Regions from separate parts of the Paenibacillus sp. FSL K6-0276 genome, predicted to be linked through region 4. Evidence: riboswitches for the same ligand, from Rfam matches in the RefSeq annotation. Region 4 holds a riboswitch; each other region holds the start of a gene.
The links. A riboswitch is a leader RNA that binds a small molecule or an ion and turns the genes downstream of it on or off. The one in region 4 is predicted to bind cobalamin.
Positions count from the first base shown of each region.

Region 1: another riboswitch for cobalamin. It lies ahead of MHH52_RS03945 (S-layer homology domain-containing protein); the one in region 4 lies ahead of metE (5-methyltetrahydropteroyltriglutamate--homocysteine S-methyltransferase).
Region 2: another riboswitch for cobalamin. It lies ahead of MHH52_RS02390 (anaerobic ribonucleoside triphosphate reductase); the one in region 4 lies ahead of metE (5-methyltetrahydropteroyltriglutamate--homocysteine S-methyltransferase).
Region 3: another riboswitch for cobalamin. It lies ahead of MHH52_RS04560 (DUF4430 domain-containing protein); the one in region 4 lies ahead of metE (5-methyltetrahydropteroyltriglutamate--homocysteine S-methyltransferase).

Region 1 covers NZ_CP150276.1:901,076-905,507, forward strand. The annotation lists partial or broken gene MHH52_RS03940 (cellulase family glycosylhydrolase) at 1-1,352, opposite strand, end outside; cobalamin riboswitch at 1,732-1,933, shown strand; gene MHH52_RS03945 (S-layer homology domain-containing protein) at 2,098-4,432, shown strand, end outside.
Region 2 covers NZ_CP150276.1:515,827-520,258, forward strand. The annotation lists gene MHH52_RS02380 (ribonucleoside-diphosphate reductase subunit alpha) at 1-475, opposite strand, end outside; gene nrdG (anaerobic ribonucleoside-triphosphate reductase activating protein) at 531-1,046, opposite strand; gene MHH52_RS02390 (anaerobic ribonucleoside triphosphate reductase) at 1,043-3,028, opposite strand; cobalamin riboswitch at 3,260-3,495, opposite strand; gene MHH52_RS02395 (MTH1187 family thiamine-binding protein) at 3,869-4,177, shown strand; tRNA gene MHH52_RS02400 (tRNA-Thr) at 4,272-4,343, shown strand.
Region 3 covers NZ_CP150276.1:1,021,914-1,026,345, reverse strand. The annotation lists gene MHH52_RS04565 (methyl-accepting chemotaxis protein) at 1-25, opposite strand, end outside; gene MHH52_RS04560 (DUF4430 domain-containing protein) at 235-2,814, opposite strand; cobalamin riboswitch at 3,087-3,288, opposite strand; gene MHH52_RS04555 (glycosyltransferase) at 3,415-4,432, opposite strand, start outside.
Region 4 covers NZ_CP150276.1:4,451,481-4,455,912, forward strand. The annotation lists gene MHH52_RS21070 (hypothetical protein) at 50-289, opposite strand; gene MHH52_RS21075 (DUF1540 domain-containing protein) at 414-566, shown strand; gene metE (5-methyltetrahydropteroyltriglutamate--homocysteine S-methyltransferase) at 706-3,006, opposite strand; cobalamin riboswitch at 3,160-3,366, opposite strand; gene MHH52_RS21085 (undecaprenyl-diphosphate phosphatase) at 3,560-4,420, opposite strand.

The sequences.
Region 1 (4,432 bases), 2.6 Mb from region 4:
GTCTTTTACATCTTTAAAGAACGCTGGAAGCAGCTTGATTTCTTTCGTGTTATAAGATGGTGAGAAGGTATTGCCGAACTCCTTGAATGGAGTCCAGTCTTGAGGGCCTGCATTTCCTCCAGCGCTATATACAGCCTTCATCGTGGCAAGCTGGCTACCATTAAAGGTAGTCGGAATAGCAAACGATTCGGTCGTCCCTTTAGCATTGCTTAATTTGGTAGTGTCATTCACGATGACCTTTAGTCTCCATGCAACACCTTTGTTGAATTTCAGCGTTAACACGGCATTTTCACCTTATTTTTGAGAAGCTGTGAGTTTTTTGAGTTGGCTGGCTTTGAGTGTGAGCTCCTCGCCATTCAAGGTGTAATCTTTGCCCTTGGTTAAATATTTCCCATTTACACTAATCGTGGTTAGCTTATTGCCGTTTAGGTTCAGCTTCACCTTGGTGTCTTTGATCGTTGCACCTTTTTTTAGATAGACCAGATCGCTTTCGGTGCTGGAGGAACGTTCCTTCAGACCAGACATTAATACGTTGTGCAGCTCGGAATCGGACCACTTATACGTTTTGCGGTTGAAATGCTGCCCGTTATCCCAGAGCATGGAGGTCATTTTCTTTTCTTTTAAATAATAGGTCAGATACTCGAAGAATTTCAGCTTCTCGCCTTGTTCAATCACACCTGTGTCTTTATCGAATCCAAGCAGTCCGAACTCACCGACGATGACAGGGATTCCTTTGGCTACGAATGTGTTGTAAACGTTATCAAAAGTTTGGGTGATATCGTTTTTTATATCTTTTTCAAATGTGGTGTAGCCAGCGATATTCACACTAAACGGCCAGAAGCCATAATAGTGAACGGTCGCGATAATATTCGGGTCGTTTAGAGCTGTGATCGTCTTGTAGAGCTGATCCATTCTAGGCTGCGTAGGAGAAGTCTCTAATGAAGGTAGAACTAGTGGGCGTACCGCATTCTTCCCACCGGAGTTCCGAACGATCTGATGGAAGGAGGTGTTGAGCTCAGTAAGCATTTGCTCCATCTTCGCTTCATCTGTGAAGCGGGGTTCATTGATGCTTTCGAACATCAGCTTATCGGATTTATCCTTGAAGCGGTCCGCAATTTGAGTCCATGCTGCATTATAACGCGCCAGCGTCTCATCATGCTTCTCTTCCATATGGCTTACCCATAACCAGGAGTCGTGATGGACATTGATCATGACATAAAGCTTGGCGTCCAGCCGACAACTTCTTCGACACGGTCGAGGTAAGCTTTTTCTATGGTGTAGTTCGGTGCTTCGCCTATGTGTGAATCCCAATTGATCGGAATTCGGATGCTTTTGTAGCCTTGTGCGGATAAGAAAGATTTCTGGATTCGAGTAGTCATTGAATTCTCCTTTGTAAGATAATTTTTGAGGATGCTTAAATCTGGCCTTGCCTCAGTACTTAGTGGTTAGATGAAAACGAACACCTCCATTATTTTTTTGTTAACGCTTACCAAATACCCTAACATAGAACATTTCTAGTGAGTGCCTTACTAATTTGTGGTAAATTCATATATGAATTAGTGATTTCCATTTATCTTAATGTGATGGAGGATGGTTTTGAGCTGAGAGAAAAAGAGTATATTGTGGTTAAAATGATCTGATATTCAATAGGATTATCGCCAACTACTTGTTATATAAAAAACAAATATTACATGACAAATGCATACATATTAGATATGATGGAGCATGGAAAATTTAATATTAGCAATAGGTGCCAATTATGAATGTTTCGGAAATACAATCATAGATTGGTTAAATGGAAAGCGGGTGTGAATCCCGCGCGGTCCCGCCGCTGTGAAAGAGGAGTCCTTGCAAGGTACCACTGGGAAACTGGGAAGGTAGCAAGGGTGATGATACTTGAGCCAGAATATCTGCCTATTTCTGTTACACCATCAAACTCTACGAGCGATAGAGAGGTGCTTGATATAGTATTTGCAGCTATTATTGCGCTTCACTATCTTAAACCTCTTAACGTTTATGTTGAGTGGTTTTTTTGTATTGTTAAATAAGTTTACTCTGTTTTTTATCATAGGAAGTGAAGGGAAGGGTTAAGAAAAAATGAAGAAAAATAAGTTTTTAGCTTGGTTACTCATTGTAGCTGTATTTATCACTACATTCTCTACAAGTATAGTTCCGGCTCATGCGGATGGAGCAACATCTACACTTAAAGGATACGTAACTGTATCTGTAGAAAAATTCACATTGGGTCAAGGGTATATTAAGGAACCTATTAAAGTTCCGTTCTACGAAGGGGACAATGGCGCATCACTAATAACACGTGCGCTAGGAGAAGGTAATTATAGAAATTTCGGAAGTATAGATAGTGGTTTTTATTTATCTGAAGTTAAAGATAGTGGCAGAAGTGAAGGGAATATTCCACAATATATTTTAGATATGATTTCGGCCGATGGGAATACAGTCGGCACTAAAGCAGACCCAGAGTGGTTGAGTCAGTTTGACTATACCTCCATGTCGGGTTGGATGTATGCCGTAAATAATGAATTTCCTCAGTTCGGGATGACTGATTATCAGCCTCAAGACGGTGACATCATCCGAACACAGTTCACCACTTATGGCTATAGTTCTGATCTTGGTGGCTGGGGAGAACCTCCATTTCCATTTGCCAATAAGGATGCTTTAACTGCGAAAATCGCAGAAATTAACAGTGACCCGAATAAAGAAAGTATTTTGGACAGAACAGTAGTACAAAAGGCAGTTTACCAAGCTTATTCAGCGCTCGAAAATATGGAAAGCTCTCAATTAAGTGTAGATCATGCGCTTGTCGAGCTTACCAATTCTTTAGATATAGAGCCACCTGTTATTACTGTAAGTGGTATTCAGGATAAACAGGAAGTATCCGATAAAGATTTAAGTTTCAGAGTAGCTGTCACAGATAATGTATATAACGGTATCATTCCAGTAGTGAAACTAAATGGAGTCGCTCTATCTGCTACTAATGGTGAATATAAGGTTTCTCTTAACCCAGGTGGTAATGTAATCACTGTAACGGCAGTAGACGGAGCAGAAAATAGAGCAACGCAAACTTATCAAATTACCTACAAAATAAATGCTACAACTGGAGTAAATGAACAGTTAGATAAGAGCCTTGCTTATATTCTAAACACCGTAAAGAACCCGTCATTTGGAACAGGTAGCGGAGAATGGTCAATTCTTTCTCTAGCACAGGTCAACTACGAAGTGCCAAGTGGTTATTATGATCTCTATTACAACAATGTGGCTAAGAAAGTAACAGAATTAATGAAGTATGGAAAACTCGATGCTACTAAAAGCACAGAGCATTCCAGAGCGATTCTAGGACTTACCTCTATCGGAAAAGATATCACGAATGTTGCAGGGTATGATCTATTAAATGCCCTTTCTGATTATAAATATGTTCAGAAGCAAGGGAATAATGGTCCCATATTTGCTCTGATTGCCTTGGATAGTCATAACTACGATATCCCAGTATTATTCCCTAATCCTGATAAAGATGGAGTAATATATCAAAGTACAAGGGAAAATCTGGTTCAGTACATCTTAGATAAAGAAGTTAAAAAGGGTACAGATGACGCTGGTGGTTGGGCATTAGGAGTAACCAAAGCCGATGTCGATATGACCGCGATGGCGATGCAGGCTCTTGCACCTTATTACGCAACTAATACAAGTGTAAAAGCTGCTGTAGATCGGGCGATCAAATGGCTATCGAGTACCCAAAATGATCAAGGCGGATATACAAGCTGGGGAAGTACAAGCAGCGAAAGTATCTCGCAGGTAATAGTAGCCTTAACTGGTGTAGGCGTAGATCCACATATTGACCCTAGGTTTGTAAAAAAAGGGAATTCGCTTATTGATGCACTGCTTACCTTCGCAGGACCGGATGGTGGATTTAAACATATTCTAACCGGAAAAGTAGATGGAATCGCAACGGATCAAGGTACGTATGCACTTATTGCTTACGATCGTCTGATCAATCATAAGAACCGTCTATTTGATATGAGTAATGTGGTAATTAAGCAACCAGAGGAAACGAAAGAAATAGAAGTAACGTTACCCTCAGGAGATAAACCTAAAGTTGTCATTTTTCAAAATAGTAATAATTATATTCTTCCGATAAATTCAGGGGATAACAACAAAGAAATTACAGTGGAGATCCCGGAATATAAGCAATCCACAGTAAGTGTTAATTTACCTAGTAACAGTAATCTGCCTAAGTTAGAGGTTACCAAAGGTAACGTATCTGTAGCCATTCCTAAGGGTGCACAAGTTACAAGTGGAGATTCCTCTAAGGTTGAATTGCTATCACCTACAACGGGCACAGAATCTGCGCTAAAAGATAGTCTGAATCAGATTATTTCTGGGGACAAGAAGCTGGAGAGCATTATTCAAGCTTTTT
Region 2 (4,432 bases), 2.2 Mb from region 4:
ATAGCGTAAGCAGACCGATGTAATCGAATAGAAGGTCGCGCGTATAATCGATACATCCGCCTAGCTCGATGATTTGTTCCTTAGTGTAGTGAGACAGAAGCTCTTCACGGTAGATTCCTTTTTTTACGAGATCCGTAATTAGTGGGTACAACTCACCGTAAGGCTCTTCTGGATAAGCTTTATAGCGGCGGTGAACGGCTGCTTTTTTATAAAGGGTAGTCAGAAGGGCACGGGCAGCTGCAAACTTCCAAGTAGGCTCTTCTTTCGTTACAAGCTCAAGAGCGCTCATGGTGAAGGCGTTGCTGATTTCTTCTCCACTTACGGAGTCACGGCGTAGCTTGGAAATTACTCCCCGTAGCAATGTTTCTTTATTTAGTTGATCAAGTCCCTCCAAGATACGGTCGGCGTAGACGGAAAGGCGGTTCTCATCAAAAGCCAGTTGGCGATTGTCTGGTTTTACTACGAATTGTGGCATGGTTATTTCATCCCTTCTTATTTTGGGTTAATTTTCAATATCAAAAATTGATATATTATAGCGCAGTAGGCTGCCACAGAAAGACCTCCGAGCCGTTCATACTGGCCGGAATGTCGATTATGCGTTGGTTAGTGCTTCCTCGGTAAGGAAGTGTAGTATCTTTCAGTTCTTCTATAAATCGTCCATCTATTAACACTTGACACTGCGTAAGTAGATTCCACTCCGGCGAACCGGGAAGGGCGGTTAGTTCCTCGTAAGTATAACCACTGTAAATCCATATGGAGAAGCCTGGCAGTACAGCGCGAAGCTCATGAATGAACCCCAGAACCTCCTCTGCCGAGAAAAAAGGATCACCACCTGCCAGTGTTAAACCATCAAGCAGTGGGTTAGCGGCAATTTCTGCAATAATTTCGTGTTGACGTTCTAGGGTGAAGACTTCACCGTACTTAAAATTCCATGTCTCGGGATTAAAACATCCCGGGCAACGATGGCGGCAGCCGCTGAGGAAGAGGACGGCCCGCATGCCCTCTCCCTCGTTAATCGACTCCGGATAGTAACCACAAATATTCATAGATGCTTAACGCGATCTCGTACTTCGGCTTGCTTGGCGGCATTAAAGCGGGTCTGGTAGTCGCCAGTCAAATAACCTGTAACTCTGCGCAGACGGCGGATATGTACTTCCGTCTCATGCACGCCGCAGGACGGACAGTTTGTCCCGATTACGCCTTCGTATCCACAGCCAGAGCAGCGGTCAATCGGATGGTTAATGCTGAAATAGCTGACCTGCTGTTCTAGCGCGTATTTAATGATTTTGATAAAAGCGGATGGATTACTGCGGGCATTGCCATTTATTTCGACATAAGAAATAGCACCGGCATTGCAATATTCATGGAAAGGGGCTTCCAAGCTGATCTTCTGAGCAGCACCCAGATCGTAGTATACAGGGATGTGAAAAGAGTTCGTATAATACTCACGGTCAGTTACACCTGGAATAGAACCCAGTACCTTGCGATCAATTTTGGTGAATTTTCCAGACAAGCCTTCTGCTGGTGTTGCGAACAAGGTGATGTTGAGATTCAGTTCCTCACTTTTCCGATCGCAATACTCCCGCATATGACGCACGATAGCCAAAGCCTTGGCATGGACTTCCATATCCTCGCCATGGTGTTTGCCGTACATGGATTTCATGCATTCCGCCATACCGATGAAGCCAAGTGATAGACTACCATGCTTCAGCAGATCGCCTACAGAGTCTTCAGGAGCGAGATTTTCGCCGCCTTCCCAGACGCCTTCTCGCATCATGAAATCGGATGCTTTAGCTTTTTGTGCGGTTTGGATGCGGAAGCGATGAAGAAGTCCTTCCAGCGCAATATCCATATAATGATTTAGATCTTCATAGAAGCCAGCTTCGTCTGCGACGGTACGTCGGCCTGTTACTGTGCCGTGTGCCAGACCGAGCCGAACCAGATTCAGTGTATTAAAGGAAAGGTTGCCCTTCCCGGAGCAATGATTACGCCCAAAACGGTCACCGAGCACTCGGGTTCGGCAGCCCATTGTAGCAAATTCCGTATCAGGATCACTTGGATCATAATACTGCAAGTTGAGCGGAGCGTCTAGATTAGCAAAGTTCGGATACAGTCTGCGTGCAGAACATTCAGCTGCTTTTAGGAACAATTCATAGTTGGGATCGCCCTGCTGTTGATTGACCCCTTGCTTACATTTGAAGATTTGAATCGGGAACACGGGTGTTTCTCCGCTTCCAAGTCCATTCATAGTTGCGGTTAGCAGAGAACTGATCACAAGCTGGCCTTCTGGTGAAGTACAAGTCCCGTAGTTGATGCTGGTAAACGGTATTTGACCACCGGATCGGCTGGACATGGTATTGAGATTATGTACCATGCTTTCTGCCGCTTGCAGGGTTTCGATTTCGGTTTCCTTTAGTGCATAACGGAATGATTTCGGATATAACTCGGCTAGATCGGTCCGACTCATTGTGATTTCACCCAAAGATTCACCAGCTTGTCCTTCTTCAAAGTATTCCAGACCCTTGCGGAACAGCTTGGCGAAGGATTTGGTTACATAAGGCGCTAGATCATAGTCGAGTTTATTGGCAGATACGCCGCCATATTGAGCGTTTTGCTGGGATTGAAAAATGATCGCTACCAGTGACATAGCTGTCATTATTGAGTTTGGGGGACGAACACTGCCGTTGCCGGTGTTGAAGCCTTCGCGGAGAAGCTTATCAAACGGGATAAAAATGCAGTTGGTCGTTCCAATCGCGTATTGATCCAGATCATGCACATAGACGACATTGTCATCAATGGCCTGCACTAGCTGCGGTGGCATCGTAAAGTTACGGGCGTACCATTTCGAATATTCACTGCCGAACTTGCTCATTTTACCGGAGAAGCTCTCTCCGTTCAAATTGGCATTCTCGCGCAGTAGGTCCAAATCCCGGCTGTCGATAATATCGCGCCCTAAATCAATGAGCTCTTCTAAAAGAACTTCTCGTGCATTTGTTGTACCGTTAAATTGTCTCTCCAACAACGTCATTGTATAGCTCTCCTCTCAGTATAAAAGAAAAACATCTATCGTCCTATCATTAAGAAGTGGACCGCTATAAGCGGCTGTATATTCATTCTGATCTCATAAAAAAAGCATCCCCTAGCGAGGATGGCAGAAAATGCCCGATGCGTTATGTAAATATCCACACGGATATTTGCAGTGGTCTCTCAGAAGATGACCGCATGCGGACACCGTTCCTGTTCCTCGCAGGCATTCATAGTTGGTGTCGTCGAAACAGGCAGGTCTCCTGGCTTCCGTAGGACCTCTCAGCGCCTTCCCAAGGGCTATCTTAACCCTCAGTGGCTTTTGCCGGGAGATCTGTCCTTCTTAAGCTTCTAAAAGCTTGAGAAGGACATCCGGTTACAGTGGCGGGACCGCAGCGGATTCTCACCGCACTTCCCTATTAAGCTCTAAATCCGATAAAGGATCAAAGCGCCTGTCTCCACTATATTTTGTTGTCGTTAGATAAAAATAACCCAAGATGTTGTGTTTGTAAATAGTTTTTTAGAAAACCCGCGCAGAGAGTGGGTTCTTCAAAAGTACTCCACAAATGATCCACAGGCTGTCCATAAGTAATCCACAATTGATCCACAGGCACGTGGAAAATGATTCATAAATTGTCCGAAAAGATGCCACAAAGAGTCCATAAATGTAGTGCAGACGACCCTAGAATTTACTTAAGAAAAACTACCCTTAGCCGAAGCTATATTTCGGAGTGCTCGTAGGAAAAAGAGGGGATCATCATACTGCTGACTTGGTTTGTGGGAGAGCGGTGGAGTTGTTACAATAGAAGGAGACACATACTTTAAATTTCGAGGAGGTATTCTCATGCCTATTGCTGAAGTAACCGTTATTCCGATTGGAACAGGCAGTACCAGTCTTAGCAGCTATGTTGCAGAAATGCAGCGAGTGTTGAAGACGGTAGAAGGGATTACTTATGAGCTTACATCCATGGGGACGATCATCGAAGGGCCTCTTCAGCGTATTTTCGCAGCGGTAGAAGCGCTGCATGAGTCTCCTTTTGCCGCAGGTGCAGAGCGTGTCTCTACCTCACTTAAAATAGACGACCGCCGTGATAAGCCCTCCACTAGCCGTGGAAAGCTGGAGTCTGTGGAGCGTAAACTACAGATGGAATAGCGGTTTGGGAGAGTAGGGAACAGGGAGAAATAGGCTTGCGTTTCTGGCAGGAAGTTGTATAATATTTTTTGTTTGACAGAAGAATCAGCTTTAAGCTGGTGTAGCTCAGGGGTAGAGCAACGCACTCGTAATGCGTAGGCCGGGGGTTCAATTCCCTTCACCAGCATCCTTCGTTAGTTTATCCCGTCATACCAACGTTTTGTCACACGTTGAATGTTACGGATAGGCAACGATAGGCCAACGCTTTCCGAGTAC
Region 3 (4,432 bases), 2.7 Mb from region 4:
TGAATTTCACTTTCATATTCTTCATCTACATTCCGCCTTCACATCATCTTAATAACTATCTATTTTTATCGGTAAGAGGGACGAATAGTGTGATGATTTTTAAATAAAATCATGAATAAAATGTCGAAAAAAAGTGTCTGTTGTCAAATATTACAACGAACAAAATCAAAAACGGACACTAGATCCGCTAATGCTCCGAATCGTAGTGCCCGTCTAACGAATTATCAATCGTACTTATTTACCCGATGAATAGTACCAATATAACGTATCACCGTTCTCTAAAATATAGCTGTCTGCACTTGTACTTGGATCAGCATCCCTATTCGTCTTATACTTCCATCCACTGCTTGGACCGCCATCAAATTCAGCCAAACCATCTATAGATTTCACGTATTTACTACCAGCGTTTCCGGATGATACAACCTTATCACCCAATTGACTGATCAGTAAGCTATAAGCCGTTTCGCCTTCTTTTAGCGCTACTGTTGTACTGTTCAGCATCGTTCCCTTCTTGCTATCCCCAACGACTGAAATGGTTGCAGTAGCTTTAGCCGAAGCAATATCAGCTGATCCAACGTTCAGTGATTGAGTATAACGCGCCACACTAGGTACACTATCTTTAGCATACCCGGTAACAATTATCGTATAGGTATTCGCTGGTAGACCTTCGTCAAAAACAGCTACACCCTTAGCATTTGTGATTGCCTTCTTATCACCGATCGAGACCTGCACTCCAGCGGCTGGAGAAGTCACTGGATCGGAAGTAAAGGTATCCTTATTCCACACCCATTTCTTCTGAGAGACTGTTACTGTGAAAGCTTCACCCGGCTTTGGTTGTGATGAGGAAACAACCGCGGTATCAACAACCTGTGTGGTTTCTCCGGCATAATATACAAGAACCCGGTCGGATTCCTGTAATTCAAAAGCGTCCATACCCAAACTTGGGTAGATCCACTCCCCGCTACGCCATACTATGAAGCTCCACCAGCCGTCGTAAAGTCCTTGCGTAATTCCATGGATACCCGATACAAAATTTCCGTAAGAGGATTTCGTAATATCCACTTTAAAATCATTGGACAACCCTAATTGCTGCAAAGCTTCAAGGGCATTGGAAGTCTTTATAGTCCCCTCACCGATCAGTCCTTGCGGACCCTCAACGGTAAGTAAAGCCGTTACATTCTTAGGAATCACCTTTAGATCTTGAGTATATTTAGCTATCGATGGCGCTTTTCCTTCACGATAGCCTGTTACAGTCAGTTTGTAATCACCTGCTGGAACATTCCCCGAGAACAAAGCCTCGCCTTTAGCATTCGTCGTTACGATACGATTACCAATTTGGACCTGAACGCCAGCAGCTTTGGCGGTTACAGGGGAGGACGTATTCGTTACAGCGTCCCATTTCCATGTCTTACTAGTCACGACTACGGTAAAAGAATCGCCCTCTTTAGGGCTTGGTTTGGACACCGTTACCGAATCTACAAGCTTAGTGTCGTCTCCGGCATAGTAAACCAGTAGCTGATCTGAATCTTTAAGCGCAAAATCGCTCATTCCAACATCTGGATTGATCCATTGACCACCACGGGATACGATATACATCCATCCATCATAACCGCCATAGCTTCCGCCCAGAACGTTTCCAATTCCTGTGACATAAGCACCGGATGGATTCGTGATCGGCAAGTTCGTTTGAAGTGCCAGCTTCTCCAGTGCTCCAAGTGCGTTTCCGGCATATACATATCCCTGTGCTAATGTACTATTAGGACCTTCTACAGTAACAGGAGCATAGATTAAGGCACTCTGAACGGATGACTTAGAAAAATCGTATAGCTTGCTGTTACTACCTTTATAGAGCAGATTGTAGGCAACAAGCGCCTGAAGACCCTGCTCCGTGGCTAGAACATTGCTGCTTCCACCACGGCTATGAGCGAAGCTTCCGTCAGCGAGACGGTAGCTTAGTAGGTTACCGATCAGATTTACTTTATTCTTGGTATATTCTAATCCACTTGGATCTACACCGAAGGATGTAAGACCTAGAATAGCTTGTGCTGCGCTTTCAGCACTATCTCCGTAACCTCCATGGCTATCCTGAGCATTGGACAACCAAGCCACAGCTTGTAGTCCTGCTGTGTAAGCTTCCGGATTACTCTTATGTGCCGCTAGAGCGGCCAAAGCTATCGCTGTCATATCAGGCTCGCTCGCGCCTGTCGTTAAGGCAAAGCCACCATCTTGATTTTGCTTAGAAATAATCTCAGCAATGAGCTTATCCACAGTCCATTTTGCGTTATATGGAATGTTATATTTGCCAGAATCCAGTGCAATCAAAGCATATACTGGATTATTAAGTTTCTGTCCACTGATTTTGTCATGATTATAGATCTTCTCTATTAAATTATAGCCAGGAGCTGTTCCGCTTCCAGCAAAGCTGGTAGGATCGGCACCAATTGCTCTTACTGCGAGTACGATTCTCGCATAATCCGTTACGTTCGCGAAATTTCCCTCTGCATCTTTCACCTTTTTCTCAAGGGATAGGCTATAACTCGCAGGCAGTTTATATCCTGCTTGAGCTAGTCCAATGGCTTGCCAATCTGACTGCAAGCCACCCTTTAGAATAAATTCTGCAGCCGTATAGGTCGCATCCGCAACATTAATCCGCTCCGCATTAGTAACTGAATCACTGGATGCTTCCTGCCCAGTGCTAACACCCGCCTCTGCGAAGATGGTTCCTGCAGGAGCAAGAGATGTTCCTAGAATCGAAATGACCATGAATAGGGCCAGTCCAAGTACAAAAAACTTGGAGGAGAATATTGTCTTCATTGTTCAACCTCTTTCTATAAAGGAATGGGTACTACACAAGCATATACGCCTTCGGCGTCCTTATAAGGACGGTAAGCGTATATGCGAGAAATATAAGGAAGTATAGATGCAAAACTTATACTTTCTTATATTTTGGAATAAGAGCGCACAACATAAAGACCGCCCCTATGAAGGGCGGCCCGGGAAGATAACAAATCGAGGCTGGGGCGCTTGAAACTCTACGACCACACAGTCTATCTGTATATGTTCCACATTCTTACCCCACGAAGAATAGAAACGCTCATGAAAAAGGCAGGTCTCCTGGCTAATGCTTCATCGCTGCTCTCCACCTTCCCGTCCTTACTTCAGAACAGTGGTTTATAGAAGAAACGCTCCGCATGTACAGTGGCGGGACCGCGCCGGAATTTTACACCGGACTTCCCTTTTAAGCAAACTCCGGTTTAGAGAGTCTGCACCTTTTCCAATATGTAGTATCTTATTGTGATATTCATAATCATATCTATTAATCCACAGCATGTCTATAGAAAAGCTTTGTATGAGTAACAAAAAAGAATAGCAGAACCAAACCTTTCGGTATAGTCCTGCTATTCAGAAATTCCTTTATTCAGCTGTTCCTTCCGGACTTGCAGTTGCCGATGGTTCAGCACTTGAATCAACATTCGGCGTATCGTTTGGAGCAGGATCTACGATCAACGTAAATCTACCAGCCTTGATCATGCTTTTCTGAACGATTGTCGCTCCCGGCTCCAGGGTAACCTCCACCTGATAGGATGGGTGTACTCCTTCTGTGACAGCTGTCGCGGAAGGCACAACTGTGTTGTCCTCCGCATCAGATGAAGGCGAAGGAGACGGAGAAGCATTGACTACTGCGTTAGTAGCGTCTGCACCTTCTGCCGTTCCATCAGTAGTGTCAGCAGAATTGGAATCGCCAGACAAGTCTCCCTCATCCGTTCCATCCGTTGACGGAACTGAACAGGTTCCATTGCTAGCAGCGACCTTAAAGCTCTTATCCACCACATTTGATGAAGTCATCAAACTAATCTCCGTCGGATTAAATTGGACACAGTCATCCGCGTTGGCAAAAGTGAACACCAACACACTGCTTCCTTTATCTTCATCAGCGCTTAAATCCTTCAAATAAACGGAAGCCGGCGGAAGCTGACTGCCTGGACTCTGAACAGGTGTCGGCTGAGGGGTTGTCCCAGGCAAGGCCGTCTTCGAATCTTCCGGACGTAGCATACTGAATACGATAATTGCAATAATCACCAGAATGCCAGTGATGGAACCGGAGATCAGGAGTCGAAATCGACTGCGGCTGATCCAACGCGCCAGCGGGGAAGCGAGCTGGGAGCGGGCTTCATTGTACACATTTTGTAGAGCAGGCCGAGCGGTAGCGACATAGCTTTTGCGGAATTCGCGATTCTTGAATGCCTCGCGGTCACTGTTCAGGAAATACTTCAGAATCGCCCGGCGATAACCCGGATAAATCTTTTTATTCGATATCGTAAATAAAGAATTTCCTTGGGACCAAGCAAAGAATCGATAGATAGCATCCTTATCAGTACCGGCCTTATGCTTAACTAACTCCAGGAGTGCGTCATAATCCAGCGGACCATCT
Region 4 (4,432 bases):
TATTTCTGCGACTCTTTTGGCTTAAAGCTATTATATTTTGTGCAAAGTTCTAACCTGGGTTTGAAGCACTTTGTTTAATGACATAAACACAATCTGGTAGAGAACCGCTTAATAATCTCGCCATGTAAATATCAACATCATAACCAGTAGTACCTACAAGAACTGAAGAACCCTGAACATTAGCATAGCTCTTCTCTGTTAATTTTGTAACTATTTCGTTATTAAAAACCCATTTTCTTACAAGCGCTTTATTTGGTACAATTACCACGTCTAACCACACAGAAAACACCAAATACCCTCTATTCATAATGAATGAGGGCGCGGCATGGTTCTGTTCGGACAAGCTCCACCTTGCTGAACAGAGTAGTTCACTGAATGATGCTGTCTATCACAACAAGGGGAGGTGTACCCACATGGCAAAAGACGTAATTTGTGAAGTTAACTCCTGCACCCACTGGGCAGAAGAGAAAAAATGCAGTGCTGATTCTATCTTTGTAGCTTTCCACAGCTCACAAGAACCTACACGTGCAGAAGAAACAGACTGCAAAACTTTCGAAAGCAAATAAGATAATAACTTGAAGGGACCCTCCACGGTTCCTTCTTTTCTTTTTTCATTCTAACAAGAATGAGAATTATTATCAAGTGGCTGAAATAAGAAGCCAGGGTGAAAATCCCCGGCTTCGATTTACCGTATACCTATTTTGCCTATTTGGAGGCTATAACTCCTGCCTTCTCCCTAGCAATAGCAGCAGCTCTTACCATGTTACGAAGTGCATCTTCTGTCTCCTGCCAGCCACGTGTCTTAAGACCGCAATCTGGATTAATCCAGAACTGTTCAGGATCCAGCACCCGCAGCGCACGATCAATATTAGCTGTCATCTCTTCTACTGCAGGAACTCGTGGACTATGGATATCATATACACCAAGACCGATTCCTTTATCATATTCCTGCTCCTCAAAGCTGACGATCAGTTCCCCGTGGCTACGGGAAGTCTCAATAGAGATGACATCAGCGTCCATAGCCGAAATTGAATCTATCATGTCATTGAATTCGCTATAGCACATGTGAGTATGAATTTGTGTCGTAGCCTTCACATGATTCGTCGCGATACGGAACGACTTCACCGCCCAATTCAAGTATTCCTCACGATCTTCTGCCTTCAAAGGAAGTCCTTCGCGAATAGCTGGCTCATCCACTTGAATCATCTCTATGCCTGCATCTTCCAAAGCTTTAACTTCATGGCGGAGCGCTAGGGCAATTTGATTCGCTACTTCTTCTCGACTAAGATCATCACGTACGAAAGACCAATTGAGGATCGTAACGGGTCCTGTCAACATTCCTTTAACAGGAAGCTGAGTCAACGACTGAGCATAGACGCTTTCTTTTACGGTCATAGGTTGGATAAAAGCTATATCCGCATAAATAACCGGTGGTTTGACGCAGCGGGAACCGTAGGATTGAACCCAGCCATTATTTGTAAATAAATACCCATCCAGCTTCTCGCCGAAAAACTCTACCATATCCGTCCGCTCGAACTCACCGTGCACCAGTACATCCAGACCTAGTTTTTCTTGGAAGGTGATTGCATCCGCGATCTGCTCACGAACGAACCCGTCGTACCGCTCCTGATTCCATACGCCTTTACGCCATTTCAACCTTGCCTGGCGCACTTCTACGGTCTGTGGAAAGCTTCCGATCGTTGTCGTTGGCAGAAGTGGAAGCTGCCATTTCTCTTGCTGCACCTTCAGGCGCTCAGCAAAAGGCAGACTGCGATGGTCCGGTAAATCTGCAAGGCCGATAACTTGCTCTGCTACATCCTTACGGCCGCGTTCAGGAAGTGCACGGAAGGCTGCAAGGGCTTCGCGACTGGCTGTCAGCGCAGCAGTAGCTTCTCCGGTACCCTCTAAGGCTGCAGCAATCAGGCCAAGCTCACTAAGCTTCTCATCAGCAAAGGCTAAAGCAGCCTTGACGGTTGTCTTCAGCTTCACCTCACCCTGAACGGTGACCGGAACATGCAGCAAACTGCATGAAGGTTGTAGAATAAGACGATCAAGCGGTACATGTACACTTAGCTTCTCTATTAGCTGTAGCTTAGCATCCAGATCCGAGCGCCAAATGTTGCGACCGTCAATAATCCCCGCTCCCAGCCATTTATCCTCAGGCCAGCTAAGACGTTCAATCGACGCCAGATTCGTTCCGCCATCATGGACAAAATCTAGTCCCAAACCTTGTACCGGAAGCTTGAACAATGCCTCCAGCGGTTCAGCAGCTTCAAAGTAAGTCTGCAGAATAATATTCAAGCCTGGCACGGATTCAGCAATTTCTGTGTATATCAAATTAAGCAATTCCAATTCTGAAGTGCTTATTCCTGTAACAATCGCTGGTTCATCGATTTGTACCCAGCTTACCCCTTCTTGCTTCAGTTCCTGCAACAACTGAACGTAGCCTGGAAGAAACCGAGCGGCAATCTTCGCAATATCCGCAGCTGCAAAACCTTTTGACAGCTTAAGGAAGGTATAAAGGCCTAAAATCACAGGTTTACCCTCAATCCCCGCCTGGGATTTGGCAAAACGATAAGCTTTCAGTGGTTTATTCTCGGTCAGACGCGGCGTTTGTTCACCGATCTCTGGAACGATGTAATGATAGTTCGTATTGAACCATTTAGTCATCTCGCAGGCGGTAGCCTCCGCATTTCCTCTAGCCATCGCAAAATAAAGATCAAGCCCAATGTCGCCACCATCATACGCATAACGTGGAGGTACGATCCCGAACATTACAGCCGTATCCAACACATGATCGTAGAATGTAAAATCATTTACTGGAATTAGCTCAATTCCTGCCATCTGCTGAGTCTTCAAATGCTGAAGCTGGATTCCTGCCATTTCAGCACGGAACTCTTCCTCATTTATTTTTCCCGCCCAGAAGGCTTCCAACGTTTTCTTCCACTCGCGGTTTTTTCCGATTCTTGGATAGCCAAGATTGCTTACTTTTACTTTGTTCGTCACTTTGCAGCTCTCCTTCTCCATCTTCTTATTTTGGACTCGATATCACTTGTATTCCTATAAAAAAGAGCGCCCTTCCCTAAAAAAGTCAAAGGGAAAGACGCCCATGATATACCTATGGCTAGCGTCTAACACCTTCCTATCTTCCGTAGGTGAAGCAGTGCTGTTGAAACAGGCAGGTCTCCTGGCTAGCGGTGTCAACATCCTTAGCAGTCTTCCCAGCAGTAGTAAATTGCCAGTGACATATGTTGCTATGGACTCTTCCGTTACAGTGGCGGGACCGCATCGGCTTCGAACCGAATTTCCCTATTAAGCCTACCGGACTACTAATTCCCGGCAAGCACCTGTCTCCGATATTGTCAAGCTAAAACGCCTTCGGCGTCCTTTTAAGGACGGTAAGCGTTTATGCGAGAATTATAAGGATAAAGTGAAACTTTTACTTTATCCTTATAATTAATAAAGTATGTGTCTTAATCTGATGTCATCATACGTGAAAGCCCCCATAATCTGCAATAGATTACGGGGGCTTCTGTTATATCGATTCCTTATAACGGATTTAGAAAAATACGAAATATACTACAGCAGCAAGTATTATCCGGTATATAGCAAACGGTAAAAGCTTGATCCGGTTGATCAGTTTCAAGAAGAAACGCATCGATAACAGCGCAAACACAAAGGCGCTGATAAAGCCTGCGATGAAGAACGGTAGAGCATCCATGGTGAAATATTGCCAGTTCTTCATCAGCGAGAGTAGACTGGCGCCTGCCATGATTGGAACAGCCATAATAAATGTGAAATCAGCAGCAGCGCGATGACTCATACCAAGGAGGACACCACCAGAAATCGTCGACCCGGAACGTGAAAATCCCGGCCATAACGAGAAGCATTGGACCAGACCAACACCTAGCGCCTGCTTGTATGTAATCTGATCAACACTCTCCGTTTGGATCTTCTTAGGTCCAAACAGATCCGCAATAATCATTAATACAGCACCGACTACTAGACCGATTAACACTGTTGATGTAGAGAATAAGTGCTCGTCAATATAATCATTAAACAGAACGCCCAGCACACCTGCTGGCACTAATCCTACAAGCACCTGTGTAAGCTTAAGGTGTCCACCCTTCTCGAGCTGCGGTTGTTCCTCAATTACAGGGTCCAACTGCTTCCGACTGAAACGCTTTAACCCCAACAGTTCAATGAACCTATTTCTAAAAATGACAACAACCGCTAATATAGAACCCAGTTGTATGACCACTTTGAATGTATTGGCCGTATGTTGCCCAAATAACTCTGTCGATTTCAACCACATATCATCAACAATAATCATATGACCTGTGGAGGATACCGGAGCAAATTCGGTCAATCCTTCAACAATTCCCAAAATAATAGCTTTAATAATCGTTAATAGCTCCATTTGTTCTCCTCC